2 regions of the Pseudomonas gorinensis genome follow, and region 2 is predicted to be linked to the other one. Evidence: predicted binding sites of a transcription regulator. Region 2 holds the regulator's gene; the other holds the start of a gene.
The links. The regulator FliA, encoded in region 2, starts transcription of late flagellar genes. The targets are predictions, from matches to a motif close to CTAAAGTTTNNNNNNNNNNNGCCGNTAA.
Positions count from the first base shown of each region.

Region 1 (7,869 bases), 3.4 Mb from region 2:
ACCTGGCAACCCTGGCCGGCCAGGCAAGCGCCGTGATCCTGCGGTTACAAGCCAACGGCTACGGCGGGCCGATTGAACTGCTGGTGGCCATCGACCGCGACGGTAAGCTGCTGGCAATCAAACCGCTGGCGCACTCGGAAACCCCAAGCCTTGGTGGCCATATCAGTGAGCCCGGCAACCCTTGGCTGGCCGCCTTCAAAGGCCGCACCCGCAGCGACCTGAAAGACCCGACATTCGATCAGATGGCAGGCGCGACCCTGACTTCCCGCGCGGTGTCCAATGCCGCCCACGATGCGCTGCGTTTTTTCGACGAACATCGATCTGCATTGCTGGAGCACGCGGCCCATGACTAAAGCCTTTGGCCTGGCCAATACGCTGATGCTGACACCGTTGATCGGAGTGAGTGACACGCTGCCCAAGGCCCTGAGTTTCCTGGGGCTGTCCGTGCTAGTCGTGACGCTGTATGGCCTGGTCATGGCAGGTGTGCGATCCCGTCTCAGCGCCCCCTTACGGTTGATTGCCAGCCTGATGCTGGCCGCGACCCTGGTCAGTGTCGTGCAGTTACTGTTGCAGGCATTTGCACTCACGACCTATCAGCAACTGGGCCTCTATCTCGCCATGATCAGCGTGCAATGCGTAGTACTGGAACACGGCGGCTTCTTCGCGGCCGGCCAGCACAAGGCACGCCTGCGGCTGTTTGGCCTTTTCGCCGCCCTGCTGATACTGCTGGGGTTGCTACGCGCCGGTACCGCCACCACATTCATGCCTGCCGGGTTTATCCTGCTCGGGTTACTGCTCGCAGGGTGCCAAGCCTGGGCCCACTACTCGAAATCACGCTGACCGCCAGCAAGGAGCCGCTCGCCCCATGAACGCCGCAAAACGATTGGAAATTTTTCGCAGGCTTCACGAAGACAATCCGGAACCCAAGACCGAACTGGCCTACTCATCGCCATTCGAGTTGCTGATTGCCGTGATTCTCTCGGCCCAATCGACCGATGTGGGCGTCAACAAGGCCACGGCCAAGCTATTTCCTGTGGCGAACACACCCGCGGCGATTTATGCCCTGGGCGTTGAGGGTTTGTCCGAGTACATCAAGACCATCGGCCTGTATAACAGCAAGGCCAAGAATGTCATCGAGACCTGCCGCCTGCTGGTGGAGCGGCATGGCGGTGAAGTACCGCAAACACGCGAAGCCTTGGAAGCGCTGCCCGGCGTGGGCCGCAAGACGGCCAATGTGGTGCTCAATACGGCGTTTCGCCAGCTGACAATGGCCGTGGACACACATATTTTTCGTGTCAGCAACCGCACCGGCATTGCACGCGGGAAGAACGTGGTGGAAGTGGAAAAGCAGCTGATGAAGTTTGTTCCCAAGCCCTATCTGCTCGATTCGCATCATTGGCTGATCCTGCACGGGCGTTATGTCTGCCAGGCGCGCAAGCCACGCTGCGGCAGCTGTCGCATCGAGGACCTATGCGAGTACAAGGAAAAAACCTCCGACGATTGAGGAATCATTGATTTTTACGATCAGTCGATTGAAAAAATCTTTTTTACCCATCCATGGATTATCGTTATAAGGAGCGCCAACGGCAGTCTTAGCCCGGAGTTAACCTTATGAGCACTGGCAAAGAACAACTGGAAGTGGATGACGACCTCGTTGAGTCGGATGACGACGGGGCAGAAACACCTGTAGTAGAGGTGGCCAAGACCAATCTAAGCAAACGCCGCACTATCGACAATCTCCTGGAAGAGCGACGCTTGCAAAAACAGCTGGCCGACTACGATTTCGACCTCTGATAGAGCCGATGACGGCCGGAAGCCTCCCTTGCGGAGGCTTTTTTCTGCCGATCTACCTTGATGACGCCCTCCCCTATACCAGCCCGTTGCGCTGGGCCAACTCGATCAAGTCGACCAGGGAGCGTGCATTGAGCTTGAGCAGCAAGCGCGTTTTGTAAGTACTCACGGTCTTGTTGCTGAGGAACATGCCATCGGCAATCTCCTTGTTGGTTTTACCACGCGCCAATTGCTGCAATACCATCATCTCCCGGCCGGAGAGACGCTCGACCATGTCCGCCTCACTGGCGTTGCCCATGGTGGAACGTACCGAGTTCAGCGCCTGATTCGGGAAGTAACTGTAGCCGGAGAGCACCGCCTTGATAGCACTCAGCAACTCGGTCAGGTCCTGCTGCTTGCACACGTAGCCGGCCGCCCCTGCCTGCATGCAACGCATGGAGAAATGCCCGGGTGCCTGCGATGTCAGCACCAGCACCTTGAACGGCGTGGCCTGTTTGGTGGAGGACAGTCGACAGATAACTTCCAGACCATCCAGTTTGGGAATTCCAATATCCAGTATGACAATGTCCGGCATATGCTCCCGCGCAAGTTGCAACGCATCGACACCGTTATCGGTCTCGGCAACGACCTCATAACCATGGCGTTCCATTAGCATACGCACAGCAAGACGAATGACGGGATGATCATCCACGATCAGCACTTTATTCATGAGAAAGTCCAATTTCGCTGTTCGAATTATTCAGAGCAAGCACAATAGCCTAGTCGTTTCCTAGTTGGCATAGCATTCCCCCCTGAGCAACAGCAAGCAGAGACCCAACCCACAACCAGATAGGAATTAACCTACAAAAAATCACCAACGCGGATGTATCGAGTTTTATGGAGCCTTTCAGACCTTTCCGGGGGCACACATATTTTGAGTGAAATATCCAATACATAAGGGGGTGAAGGTAAACGTGGCGCACAGGAGTTTCAGGAAACGCCCCTTGTTTGTCGCCTTCACGCGTACGAGCTGGCAAAAAAAGCCTGACTCTTTCAGTTCCATTTAACATATCTACTTACACCCTAATTTTCCTACAGAACTTTCTGCGTCTTACAACTGCCCCGCACTTTTGTGAGTGAACTTTCTGTAAGACATAGTTCCTGATCAGGTGTAAATAATTCATTCATACCTTTAAAAACAGCTACGCCCGCAAACTCAACTTTTTAAGCGCTTAAAATTCCGCATTAAACACTGCTTAAACATATGGGGTTCCCACCTTTTTCAAGGCAAAAAAAATGGCCCCTTGAAAAAGGGGCCATCTTTCACACCATCTTAAAGACTCAGAACAACTTGCGACCCTTGTTGGCCGCAATGCGCATGCGCAGTGCGTTCAACTTGATGAAGCCTGCCGCGTCCGCCTGGTTGTAGGCGCCGCCATCTTCTTCGAAGGTGGCGATATTGGCGTCGAACAGCGATTCATCCGACTTACGACCAGTAACGATCACATTGCCCTTGTACAGCTTCAGACGTACAACGCCGTTCACGTGGACCTGGGAAGCATCGATCATCTGTTGCAGCATCAGGCGCTCAGGGCTCCACCAGTAGCCTGTGTAGATCAGGCTGGCGTACTTGGGCATCAGCTCGTCTTTGAGGTGAGCCACTTCGCGATCCAGGGTGATGGATTCGATGGCGCGGTGAGCGCGCAGCATGATGGTGCCACCCGGGGTTTCATAGCAGCCACGGGACTTCATGCCCACGTAGCGGTTCTCGACGATGTCGAGACGGCCGATACCGTGCGCGCCACCGATACGGTTCAAGGTCGCCAGCACGGTGGCCGGGGTCATTTCGACACCGTCCAGCGCGACGATATCGCCGTTGCGGTAGGTCAGTTCCAGGTATTGCGGCTTGTCGGGAGCGTTCTCCGGGGAGACGGTCCATTTCCACATGTCTTCTTCGTGCTCGGTCCAGGTGTCTTCCAGCACGCCGCCTTCATAGGAGATGTGCAGCAGGTTGGCATCCATCGAGTACGGGGATTTCTTCTTGCCATGACGCTCGATCGGGATCGCGTGCTTTTCAGCGTAATCCATCAGCTTTTCACGGGACAGCAGGTCCCACTCACGCCAAGGAGCAATCACTTTCACACCAGGCTTCAGCGCGTAGGCGCCCAATTCGAAGCGTACCTGGTCGTTGCCCTTGCCGGTGGCACCATGGGAAATGGCGTCAGCGCCGGTTTCGTTGGCGATTTCGATCAAGCGCTTGGCGATCAGCGGGCGTGCGATGGAAGTACCCAGCAGGTACTCACCTTCGTAGACGGTGTTGGCGCGAAACATCGGGAAAACGAAATCGCGGACGAACTCTTCGCGCAGGTCGTCAATGTAGATCTCTTTCACGCCCATGGCTTGCGCCTTGGCACGTGCAGGTTCGACCTCTTCGCCCTGACCCAGGTCAGCGGTGAAGGTCACCACTTCACAGTTATAAGTATCCTGCAGCCACTTGAGGATCACCGAAGTGTCCAGGCCGCCGGAATACGCGAGAACGACCTTGTTTACGTCGGCCATGCCATCACTCCACGGGGTTTTACGGAAAGGCGTCGATTCTACCGACCAAAACCGTGAATTTACAGGGGCGCGACAGCAAATGAAGATAAAGCGACAGATTATGTCGACCGAGCGACCGATGGTCGCACCTTATGACGTGGCAGCAGGGTTGCTGGGGGCCTTGGCCTGGGGCGCCGTTTTGTCCGGAACGGCAACGCGCTCGAGCTGAATGTTCACGCGGCGGTTACGGGCGCGGTTGGCGGCGTTGGTATTAGGCGCCAGGGGGTAGCTTTCGCCATGGAAGCGCATCGTGATCTGCGACTCCTGGATACCATTGGCCTTGAAGTAGTCCATCACCGCCAGGGCACGCCGGCGCGACACATCGCGGTTGGTCAGGCGATTGCCGCTGTTGTCGGAGTGGCCGTTCAACTCGATATGGTTCACCGTCGGGTCGGCTTTCATGAACGCGAGAATCACCGCCAGCTTGCGCTTGGCCGCAGCATCCAGTTCGATGCCTCCACCAGGGAAGCCGATTTCGGTCTGTTTGACCTGATCGTAATTCATCGGTAACAGCTTGGCGGTGCACAGTTGATAGTCGTTATAGGCCTTGTTGAATTTCACCGGTAACAGGCGAATTTCCGAATAGCCGCCCTCGCGGGCGTAATGCCGCACGGTCGGGCTGCGCCCCTCGAGCAAACCGGTGAACAGGCGCCCGGCCTGGGCCTGGGAACTGTTGAACAGAACATCGCCACTGCCCGCGTGCACGGCGCCGAGGTTGATATCGCCCCGGCCCGGTTGCCAGGGCGCAGCGGCCGCCAGCAACGTGGCCGAGCCCGCGCCCAACGCGCCGCTGTAGGCTTTCAAACGGAACGTGGCCTGCTCGCCGGCCCGGCGCACGAACTCACCCGAGCCGAAATCGGTGATCGGCTGGGTCAGGCGGCACTCGAATTGGTCGCCTTCCACCTTCCACTCAATATTTTCCAGACGTGTCTGGAACGTGAGGGCCATCGCAGGCAGGCTGGCGAACACACTGAGCAGGGCTAGATAATGCTGGCGCACGGGAGGCTCCACTGGTTTCTACAACACTTCAAAGCGTCATACATCGTTAAGGCATACCCAGGGATATCGGTCGCATCCTGCAAAACTTGATAGCGAGTGCCTGCAAGAGTCTTTTCCGGTAGCATTCCCACCAGATTGACCCGCCTGGAATCCCCAATGTCCGACCGCCTGACCCTGCTGCGTCCCGACGACTGGCATATTCATCTTCGCGATGGTGCTGCGTTGCCCCAAACCGTGGCCGATGTAGCGCGTACGTTTGGCCGCGCCATCATCATGCCTAACCTGGTACCTCCGGTGCGCAATGCCGAGCAAGCCGACGCCTATCGCCAGCGTATCCTCGCTGCGCGGCCGGCCGGCAGCCGCTTCGAACCGCTGATGGTGCTCTACCTGACCGACCGCACCCAGCCCGAAGAAATTCGTGAGGCCAAGGCCTGCGGTTTCGTGCACGCCGCCAAGCTGTACCCGGCGGGCGCAACCACCAACTCCGACTCAGGCGTGACCAGCATCGATAAGATCCTGCCCGCCATCGAGGCCATGGCTGAAGTTGGAATGCCGCTGTTGATCCACGGTGAAGTCACCCGTGGCGACGTCGACGTGTTCGATCGCGAGAAGATCTTCATCGACGAGCACATGCGCCGCGTGGTCGAGCTGTTCCCCACGCTCAAGGTGGTGTTCGAACACATCACCACGGCGGATGCCGTGCAGTTCGTCACCGAGGCCTCGGCCAACGTGGGCGCGACCATCACTGCGCATCACCTGCTCTACAACCGCAACCACATGCTGGTGGGCGGGATTCGGCCGCACTTCTATTGCCTGCCGATTCTCAAGCGCAATACCCACCAGGTGGCCTTGCTGGACGCCGCCACCAGCGGCAACCCGAAGTTCTTCCTCGGTACCGACTCGGCTCCCCATGCCCAGCACGCCAAGGAAGCCGCATGCGGTTGTGCCGGGTGCTACACCGCGTATGCCGCCATCGAGCTGTATGCCGAAGCATTCGAACAGCGCAATGCCCTGGACAAGCTCGAAGGCTTCGCCAGCCTCAACGGTCCACGTTTCTATGGCCTGCCGGCGAATACCGATCGCATTACCCTGGTCCGTGAAGACTGGACCGCCCCTGCCAGCCTGCCGTTTGGCGAGCTGACTGTTATCCCGCTGCGCGCCGGTGAAACACTGCGCTGGCGCCTGCTGGAGGAAAGCAAGTGAGTGAAGACCATTACGACGACGAACACGAACATAGCGGTGGCGGTTCCCGTCACCCGATGGCCGAGCGGTTTCGCGGCTATCTGCCGGTTGTCATCGACGTAGAAACCGGGGGCTTCAACTGCGCCACCGATGCCCTGCTGGAAATCGCGGCCACCACCATTGGCATGGATGAACAGGGCTTCGTGTTCCCGGAACACACGCACTTCTTCCGGGTTGAACCGTTCGAAGGCGCCAATATCGAAGCCGCGGCCCTGGAGTTCACCGGGATCAAGCTTGATCACCCGTTGCGCATGGCAGTCAGTGAAGAAGCGGCGCTGACCGATATCTTTCGTGGCGTGCGCAAGGCATTGAAGGCCAATGGCTGCAAACGCGCGATCCTGGTGGGTCACAACAGCAGCTTCGACCTGGGCTTCCTCAACGCCGCAGTGGCACGCCTGGACATGAAGCGCAACCCGTTCCACCCGTTCTCCAGCTTTGACACGGCGACCCTGGCCGGCCTGGCCTATGGCCAGACCGTCTTGGCCAAAGCCTGCCAGGCGGCCGGTATCGACTTTGACGGACGCGAAGCCCATTCGGCCCGCTACGACACTGAAAAGACCGCCGAACTGTTCTGCGGTATCGTCAACCGTTGGAAACAGATGGGTGGCTGGGAAGACTTCAGCGACTGAGTTCATCGCCCGCGCATAAAAAAACCGGCCCTCTCAGGCCGGTTTTTTTTACCCGGAATCTGGCTTACAGCTTGCCAGCGTTCTCGGTCAGGTAAGCCGCAACACCTTCAGGCGAAGCGTTCATGCCTTTATCGCCTTTTTTCCAGTTGGCAGGGCAGACTTCGCCGTGTTCTTCGTGGAATTGCAGGGCGTCGACCAGACGGATCAGCTCTTCCATGTTACGGCCCAGCGGCAGGTCGTTGATGATCTGCGAGCGCACAACGCCCTTGTCATCGATCAGGAACGCGCCACGGAAAGCCACGCCGCCTTCGGACTCAACGTCGTAGGCCTTGGCGATGTCGTGCTTCATGTCGGCAGCCATGGTGTATTGGACTTTGCCGATGCCGCCATCATTGATGGCAGTATTACGCCAGGCGTTGTGGGTGAAATGGGAGTCGATGGAAACGGCGACCACTTCAACATTGCGCGCCTTGAAATCGGCCATGCGGTGATCCAGGGCGATCAGTTCCGAAGGGCAGACAAAGGTGAAGTCCAGCGGGTAGAAAAACACCAGGCCGTATTTGCCTTTGATGGCTTCAGACAATTTGAAGCTGTCAACGATTTCGCCATTGCCGAGGACGGCTGGGACGTC
Region 1 is NZ_CP167125.1:1,679,471-1,687,339, reverse strand. Features, by position in the region: gene AB7933_RS07595 (RnfABCDGE type electron transport complex subunit G) at 1-353, shown strand, start outside; gene AB7933_RS07590 (Rnf-Nqr domain containing protein) at 346-840, shown strand; gene nth (endonuclease III) at 866-1,504, shown strand; gene AB7933_RS07580 (PA3496 family putative envelope integrity protein) at 1,612-1,794, shown strand; gene AB7933_RS07575 (response regulator transcription factor) at 1,868-2,500, opposite strand; gene AB7933_RS07570 (argininosuccinate synthase) at 3,112-4,329, opposite strand; gene AB7933_RS07565 (flagellar protein MotY) at 4,459-5,367, opposite strand; gene pyrC (dihydroorotase) at 5,524-6,570, shown strand; gene rnt (ribonuclease T) at 6,567-7,238, shown strand; gene AB7933_RS07550 (peroxiredoxin) at 7,303-7,869, opposite strand, start outside.
Region 1: AB7933_RS07565 (flagellar protein MotY) is a predicted target of FliA. The motif match lies at 5,431-5,458, and genes of this name have one in related genera.

Region 2 (7,869 bases):
ACAATAAGCAAGTGACCATCGTCGCGACAGTTGGGCCCAACGGCTGAGGTAGTGGGTTATGCAAGTAAAGCGTTTTTTCGCCGCCGATATGCGTCAGGCCATGAAACTGGTCCGTGATGAGCTGGGCGCCGACGCTGCGATTATCGGTAACCGCCGTATTGCTGGCGGTGTCGAGCTGACGGCTGCCCTGGATTACACCCCTTCGGCGCTGGCCCCGCGCGTGCCGAACATGGAACTCGAAGACGAGCTGCGCAAGACCGCCTCGCGCATTGTGTCGGCCCAGGCTGAGCTGAGCATGCGGGGTGACAGCGATGCCACCACCAATCGCCAGTTGTTCGCCGGCTTGCCGCTGACCGCTGCCGAGCCGCTGGTCGAACCTACGTTCAAAGAACCGCCACGTCCTGCAGCGCCCGCGCCGGCTGCCGCAGTCGACCAGCGCGTGTTCGATTCGATGCGCTTTGAACTCAACGGCCTGCGTGAATTGCTGGAAGTGCAGTTGGGCTCGCTGGCCTGGACCCAGTTGCAAGGCAGCAAACCGCACCAGGCTAACCTCTGGCGTCGCCTGCAACGCATCGGCCTGTCTGGCCCGTTGTCCCGCGACCTGTTGGCGCTGACCACCGAAATCGAAGAACCTCGCCAGGCCTGGCGCATGTTGCTGGCCCACCTGGCGCGGATGATCGCCACCCCGGAAATCGAACCCCTGGAAGAGGGCGGCGTGATCGCCATGGTCGGCCCTGCCGGCATGGGCAAGACCACCACCCTGGCCAAGCTGGCGGCCCGTTATGTGCTCAAATACGGCGCTTCGAATATCGCGCTGGTGAGCATGGACAGCTACCGTATCGGCGCCCAGGAGCAACTCAAGACCCTGGGTCGCATCCTCAATGTGTCGGTGACCCACGTCGACCCGGGCCAGTCGCTGGCCAACGCGCTCGACCCGTTGCTGCGTAAACGCGTGGTGCTGATCGACACCGCGGGGCTGCAAGCCAGCGACCCGGCCTTGCGCCTGCAACTGGAAAGCCTGGCCGGGCGTGGCATCAAGTCTAAAAATTACCTGGTGCTTGCAACCACCAGCCAAAAACAAGTTCTTACCGCTGCGTACCATAGCTACAAGCGCTGCGGGCTGGCCGGCTGCATCCTGACTAAGCTTGATGAAACGGCGAGTCTGGGCGAGGTGTTGAGCCTGGCCATCAGTCATGAACTACCGGTCGCCTACCTGACCGACGGGCCGCGGATCCCGGATGACCTGCATCTGCCGCGCCGTCATCAGTTGGTCAGCCGTGCCGTCAGCGTGCAAATGCAAGAAGAGCCTAGCGAGGAAGCGATGGCCGACATGTTCGCTGACCTCTACCACAACCCGGCAAAACGGGTGGGTTGAGTCAGTATGAACACCGTGAAATGTATCTACATCGATGGTCTGCAAGCGATTCACGCGGCCAAGCCATGTAGCCTGCGTCTAAGCAAGACAAGGTAAAGAAATAAAATGGGCAGCATGCATCCCGTACAGGTGATCGCGGTGACCGGCGGCAAAGGTGGCGTCGGGAAAACTAACGTGTCAGTGAATTTGTCCCTGGCGCTGGCAGAGCTTGGCCGTCGCGTCATGCTGCTGGATGCTGACCTGGGGCTGGCGAATGTCGACGTTCTGCTGGGACTGACGCCCAAACATACCCTCGCCGATGTGATCGAGGGCCGCTGTGAGCTGCGTGATGTGCTGCTCCAGGGCCCCGGTGGGATCCGTATCGTACCGGCCGCCTCGGGCACCCAGAGCATGGTGCACCTGAGCCCGGCGCAGCATGCCGGTCTGATCCAGGCGTTCAGCGATATCGGCGACAACCTCGACGTGCTGGTGATCGACACCGCCGCCGGGATCGGCGAGTCGGTGGTCAGCTTCGTGCGCGCCGCGCAGGAAGTGTTGCTGGTGGTCTGCGATGAACCAACCTCGATCACCGACGCCTATGCCCTGATCAAACTGCTTAACCGCGACTACGGCATGAACCGCTTCCGCGTGCTGGCCAACATGGCCCAAAGCCCGCAGGAAGGCCGCAACCTGTTCGCCAAGTTGACCAAGGTCACGGATCGCTTTCTCGATGTCGCCCTACAATACGTCGGCGCAGTTCCCTATGACGAGTGTGTGCGCAAGGCTGTGCAAAAGCAGCGTGCAGTCTACGAAGCGTTCCCTCGTTCGAAATGCGCCTTGGCGTTCAAGGCTATTGCTCAGAAGGTCGATACTTGGCCGTTGCCCGCTAACCCTCGGGGGCATCTGGAGTTTTTCGTCGAGCGATTGGTGCATCAGACGAGCGCAGGACCCGTGCTATGACAGCGACCGGCTACAACGCCTACAAGAAGTCCGCCCGTGACAGTCAGGGTGAGTTGATCGAGCGTTACGCGCCTTTGGTCAAACGCATCGCCTATCACTTGCTGGCACGCCTCCCCGCCAGTGTCCAGGTCGAAGACCTGATCCAGGCCGGCATGATCGGCCTTCTCGAAGTGTCGACCAAATACGACGCGAGCAAGGGCGCGAGTTTCGAGACGTATGCGGGTATCCGTATCCGTGGCGCGATGCTCGATGAGGTGCGTAAAGGCGATTGGGCGCCGCGTTCGGTACACCGCAATACGCGCATGGTCAGTGACGCAATTCGGTCAATTGAAGCAAAAACCGGTCGCGACGCTAAAGATCATGAAGTTGCGGCCGAACTCCAATTGAGTCTCGACGATTATTACGGGATTTTGAACGATACCTTGGGCAGCCGCCTGTTCAGTTTCGACGACCTGTTGCAGGACGGCGAACACGAAGGGTTGCACGAGGACGGCGCGAGTACGCATATGGAGCCGTCGCGTGACCTGGAGGATGAACGCTTCCAGGGCGCATTGGCCGACGCAATTGCCAATTTGCCGGAGCGTGAGCGACTGGTGTTGGCGCTGTACTACGACGAAGAGCTGAACCTCAAGGAAATCGGTGAGGTCCTGGGGGTCAGCGAATCGCGTGTCAGCCAGCTGCACAGCCAGTGCGCGGCCCGCTTGCGGGGGCGATTGGGAGAGTGGCGCGCGCGCTGACAGGCAGTGTGGGGACACTGCAGACGCAACCGCGAGGGCCTTGGCCGCCGCGGGGGCTAACCGTGGTGCCCTGGGCAGTCCTTTTTGTGTAACGCCTGTTGATTGAAATGGCGCGTCCAGGTGCTGGGCGCGTTTAAGACTGCTTGGAGGTCGAATTGGACAAGAACATGAAAATCCTCATCGTTGATGACTTCTCAACGATGCGGCGGATCATAAAAAACCTGTTGCGTGACCTTGGGTTCACAAACACGGTCGAGGCGGATGACGGCCTTACGGCGATTCCGATCCTCAACAGCGGGAGCATCGACTTTCTGGTAACCGATTGGAACATGCCGGGCATGACGGGTATCGACTTGTTGCGCCACGTGCGTGCCGACGAAAAACTGCGCAGCCTTCCCGTGCTGATGGTGACCGCCGAAGCCAAGCGTGAACAGATCATCGAAGCCGCCCAAGCCGGGGTTAACGGCTATGTGGTCAAACCATTCACTGCGCAGGCCTTGAAAGAGAAGATCGAAAAAATCTTCGAACGCATCCACGGCTAATGCTGCCACGGGGGAGCTATGGAGCAAAAAGAATCATCGCAGGCCGACTTTGAGTCGACCCTGAAAAAACATGCTCACCAGCTGGTCGACAGCCTTGAAAAAGGCCAGTTCGGCGATGCGGTGCAGTTAATCCATCAGCTCAACCAGACCCGTGACCGCGGCCTGTACCAGGAGGTGGGCAAGCTCACACGCGAGCTTCACAGTGCGATCGTCAATTTCCAGATTGACCCGCACATGCCTCAAGCCGAAGAGATTTCGCAGATCACCGACGCCACCGAACGCCTGTCCTATGTGGTCAGGCTGACTGAGGCAGCGGCCAACCGCACCATGGACCTGGTGGAAAACGCCACGCCCCTGGTCAACGGCATGGCCACGGAAGCCCAGGCGCTGAGCGTTGACTGGGGTCGCTTCATGCGCCGTGAAGTCGGCGCAGAAGAGTTTCGTGAGCTGGCCCGTCGGGTCGAAGGGTTCCTGTCACGCAGCGAGCAGGAAAACCGTACGGTTTCCAGCAACCTCAATGACATTCTGCTCGCCCAGGATTACCAGGACCTGACCGGTCAGGTGATCAAGCGTGTGACCCAGTTGGTCACCGAAGTGGAAAGCAACCTGCTCAAATTGGTACTCATGGCCGGCCAGGTCGACCGTTTCGCCGGCATCGAACATGACCGCGAAGCGATCCTCTCTGAAAAAGATCCACAAAAACATCTCGCCAAGGGTGAAGGTCCGCAGATTCATGCCGATAAACGTGAAGACGTTGTGTCAGGTCAGGATGACGTAGATGACCTGTTATCCAGTTTAGGCTTCTAAGGAGCACACCCATGAGCTTCGGCGCCGATGAAGAAATCCTTCAGGATTTCCTTGTAGAGGCCGGCGAAATTTTAGAGCAACTGTCCGAACAACTGGTCGAGCTGGAAAGCCGCCCGGATGATGCGAACCTGCTCAATGCAATTTTTCGCGGTTTTCATACTGTAAAAGGGGGCGCCGGCTTCCTCCAGCTCCATGAGCTGGTGGAGTGCTGCCACATCGCCGAAAACGTGTTCGACATCCTGCGCAAGGGTGAGCGTCACGTTGACTCGGAGTTAATGGATGTAATCCTCGAAGCGTTGGATGCGGTCAACGGCATGTTCAGCGAAGTGCGCGAACGTGCCCCGATCACCGCCGCCACCCCGGAACTGCTGGCCGCCCTGGCGCGCCTGGCAGAACCTGCCGACACCTCGGCCGCGCCCGTGGTGGAAGCGGCGCCGGAGCCGGTGGTCGAAGCCGAAGCGGATGTCACCGACAGCGAGTTCGAGCAGTTGCTCGACTCTCTCAATGCGGTCAAGGCCGAGGCTGAAGCACCGTCGGCCGTACCCGCACCCGCGGCCGCTGCGCCTGCCGAGCCGACCAGCGAAGACATTACCGACGCAGAGTTCGAATCCCTGCTCGACCAGTTGCATGGCAAAGGCCAGTTCGCGGCTGATGCCGTGGCCACTGCGGCTGCCCCGGAAACGCCGGCGGCAACGGCCAGTACCGATATCACCGACGACGAATTCGAAGCGTTGCTCGACCAGTTGCATGGCAAGGGCACCTTTGCCGCCGATGCCTTGCCGGAAGTCGCGGCCACTGGCGCGGCGCCGACGCCAGCTGCACCGGGCGCCGCTGCGGCCCCTGCTGACGACGGCTTGATCTCCGATCACGAATTCGAAGCCCTGCTCGACGAATTGCACGGAAAGGGCAAGTTCACCGAAGTGGCCCCGGCTGCTGCGACGACTGCCACCCCCGTGGCCGCGAAACCGGCACCGGCCAAGGCCGCCGCGCCTGCTGCCGCCAAACCGGCGCCAGCCCCAGCGCCAGCCGCCGCGGCCGCCGCGCGTGCGCCTGCCGCTGCCGTAGCCGACAAGCCTGCCAGTGAAGCCGAAACCACCGTACGGGTCGATACCGCACGACTGGACGACATCATGAACATGGTCGGCGAACTGGTGCTGGTGCGTAACCGTCTGGTGCGCCTGGGCCTGAACAGCGGCGACGAAGCCATGCAAAAGGCTGTGTCGAACCTCGACGTGGTCACGGCTGACTTGCAGACCGCCGTGATGAAGACGCGGATGCAGCCGATCAAGAAAGTCTTCGGCCGCTTCCCACGCCTGGTTCGCGACCTGGCTCGCCAGCTCAAGAAAGAAATCAACCTGGAACTGGTGGGTGAAGAAACCGACCTCGACAAGAACCTCGTCGAGGCCCTGGCCGACCCGTTGGTCCACTTGGTGCGCAACGCCGTCGACCACGGCGTGGAAACCCCGGAAGAACGCGAAGCCTCGGGCAAGTCCCGCAACGGCAAGGTGATCCTGGCGGCGGAGCAGGAGGGCGACCATATCCTGTTGTCGATTACCGATGACGGCAAGGGCATGGACCCGGCGATCCTGCGCAATATCGCGGTCAAGCGTGGCGTGATGGACAAGGACGCCGCCGACCGCCTGACCGACACCGAGTGCTACAACCTGATCTTCGCCCCAGGCTTCTCGACCAAGACCGAGATTTCCGACGTGTCGGGCCGTGGCGTGGGCATGGACGTGGTGAAGACCAAGATCAGCCAGCTCAACGGCTCGATCAATATCTACTCGACCAAGGGCCAGGGCTCGAAAATCGTCATCAAGGTGCCGTTGACCCTGGCGATCATGCCGACCCTGATGGTGATGCTGGGCAACCAGGCCTTCGCCTTCCCACTGGTCAACGTCAACGAGATCTTCCACCTCGACCTGTCACGCACCAACGTGGTGGACGGCCAGGAAGTGGTGATCGTGCGCGACAAGGCGCTGCCATTGTTCTACCTCAAGCGCTGGCTGGTGGCATCGGCTGCCCATGAAGAGCAGCGCGAAGGCCACGTGGTGATCCTTTCGGTGGGCACCCAGCGTATCGGCTTTGTGGTCGATCAACTGGTGGGCCAGGAAGAAGTGGTCATCAAGCCTTTGGGCAAAATGCTGCAGGGAACCCCGGGCATGTCGGGCGCGACCATCACCGGTGACGGTCGGATCGCGCTGATTCTCGATGTTCCGAGCATGCTCAAGCGTTACGCCGCACGGCGTATTTGATTCTGGTGGGGCAGGGCGGTATTGCCCGTCCCGCCTAACGGAGTGTTTATGGTAGTCAAGGTCCTGGTGGTGGACGATTCGGGTTTCTTCCGCCGCCGCGTCTCGGAAATTCTTTCCGCCGATCCAACCATCCAGGTGGTCGGTACGGCCACCAACGGCAAAGAGGCGATTGATCAGGCCATAGCGTTGAAGCCGGACGTGATCACCATGGACTACGAAATGCCGATGATGGATGGCATCACGGCAGTCCGGCACATCATGCAGCGCTGCCCGACCCCGGTATTGATGTTCTCCTCGCTGACGCACGAAGGCGCCCGGGTCACCCTGGATGCGCTGGATGCTGGCGCGGTGGATTTCCTGCCGAAGAACTTCGAAGACATCTCGCGCAACCCCGAGAAGGTCAAGCAGATGCTGTGCGAGAAGGTGCACAGCATTTCCCGCAGCAACCGTCGCAGCCTGTTCAGTGCGCCTGCACCGGCACCCGCAGCACCGGTCGCGCCCCCGGCTGCGCCCACCAGCACCGCGTTCGGTCGTCCGGCCCCGGCGCCTGTTGCCCGGCCAGCCGTGGCCCCGGCCCGTGCGTCGGCGCCCAGCGCCTATTCGCCAGCGCCCAAGCGCAAGGCTTATAAGTTGGTGGCCATTGGCACGTCCACCGGCGGCCCGGTGGCGCTGCAACGGGTATTGACCCAGTTGCCGGCCAACTTCCCGGCGCCGATCGTGTTGATCCAGCACATGCCTGCGGCCTTCACCAAAGCGTTCGCTGAACGCCTGGACAAGCTCTGCCGTATCAGCGTCAAGGAAGCCGAGGATGGCGACATCCTGCGCCCTGGCCTGGCGCTGCTGGCGCCGGGTGGCAAGCAGATGATGGTCGATGGCCGTGGCGCGATCAAAATCCTGCCAGGCGATGAACGCCTCAACTACAAGCCGTGCGTGGATATCACCTTTGGTTCGGCGGCCAAGTCCTACGGCGACAAAGTTCTGGCGGTGGTCCTCACCGGCATGGGCGCCGACGGCCGTGAAGGCGCGCGGTTGCTCAAGCAGGGTGGCAGTGCGATCTGGGCCCAGGATGAAGCCAGCTGCGTGATCTATGGCATGCCCATGGCCATCGTCAAGGCGGACCTGGCCGACGCCGTCTACAGCCTCGACGACATCGGCAAGTATCTGGTGGAGGCTTGCCTCTGATGGATGTCTTGAGCCTGATCGGTATCACCATG
Region 2 is NZ_CP167125.1:5,321,858-5,329,726, reverse strand. Features, by position in the region: gene flhA (flagellar biosynthesis protein FlhA) at 1-47, shown strand, start outside; gene flhF (flagellar biosynthesis protein FlhF) at 59-1,375, shown strand; gene fleN (flagellar synthesis regulator FleN) at 1,481-2,314, shown strand; gene fliA (RNA polymerase sigma factor FliA) at 2,311-3,051, shown strand; gene AB7933_RS24040 (chemotaxis response regulator CheY) at 3,219-3,593, shown strand; gene AB7933_RS24035 (protein phosphatase CheZ) at 3,612-4,400, shown strand; gene AB7933_RS24030 (chemotaxis protein CheA) at 4,412-6,655, shown strand; gene AB7933_RS24025 (protein-glutamate methylesterase/protein-glutamine glutaminase) at 6,704-7,837, shown strand; gene AB7933_RS24020 (flagellar motor protein) at 7,837-7,869, shown strand, end outside.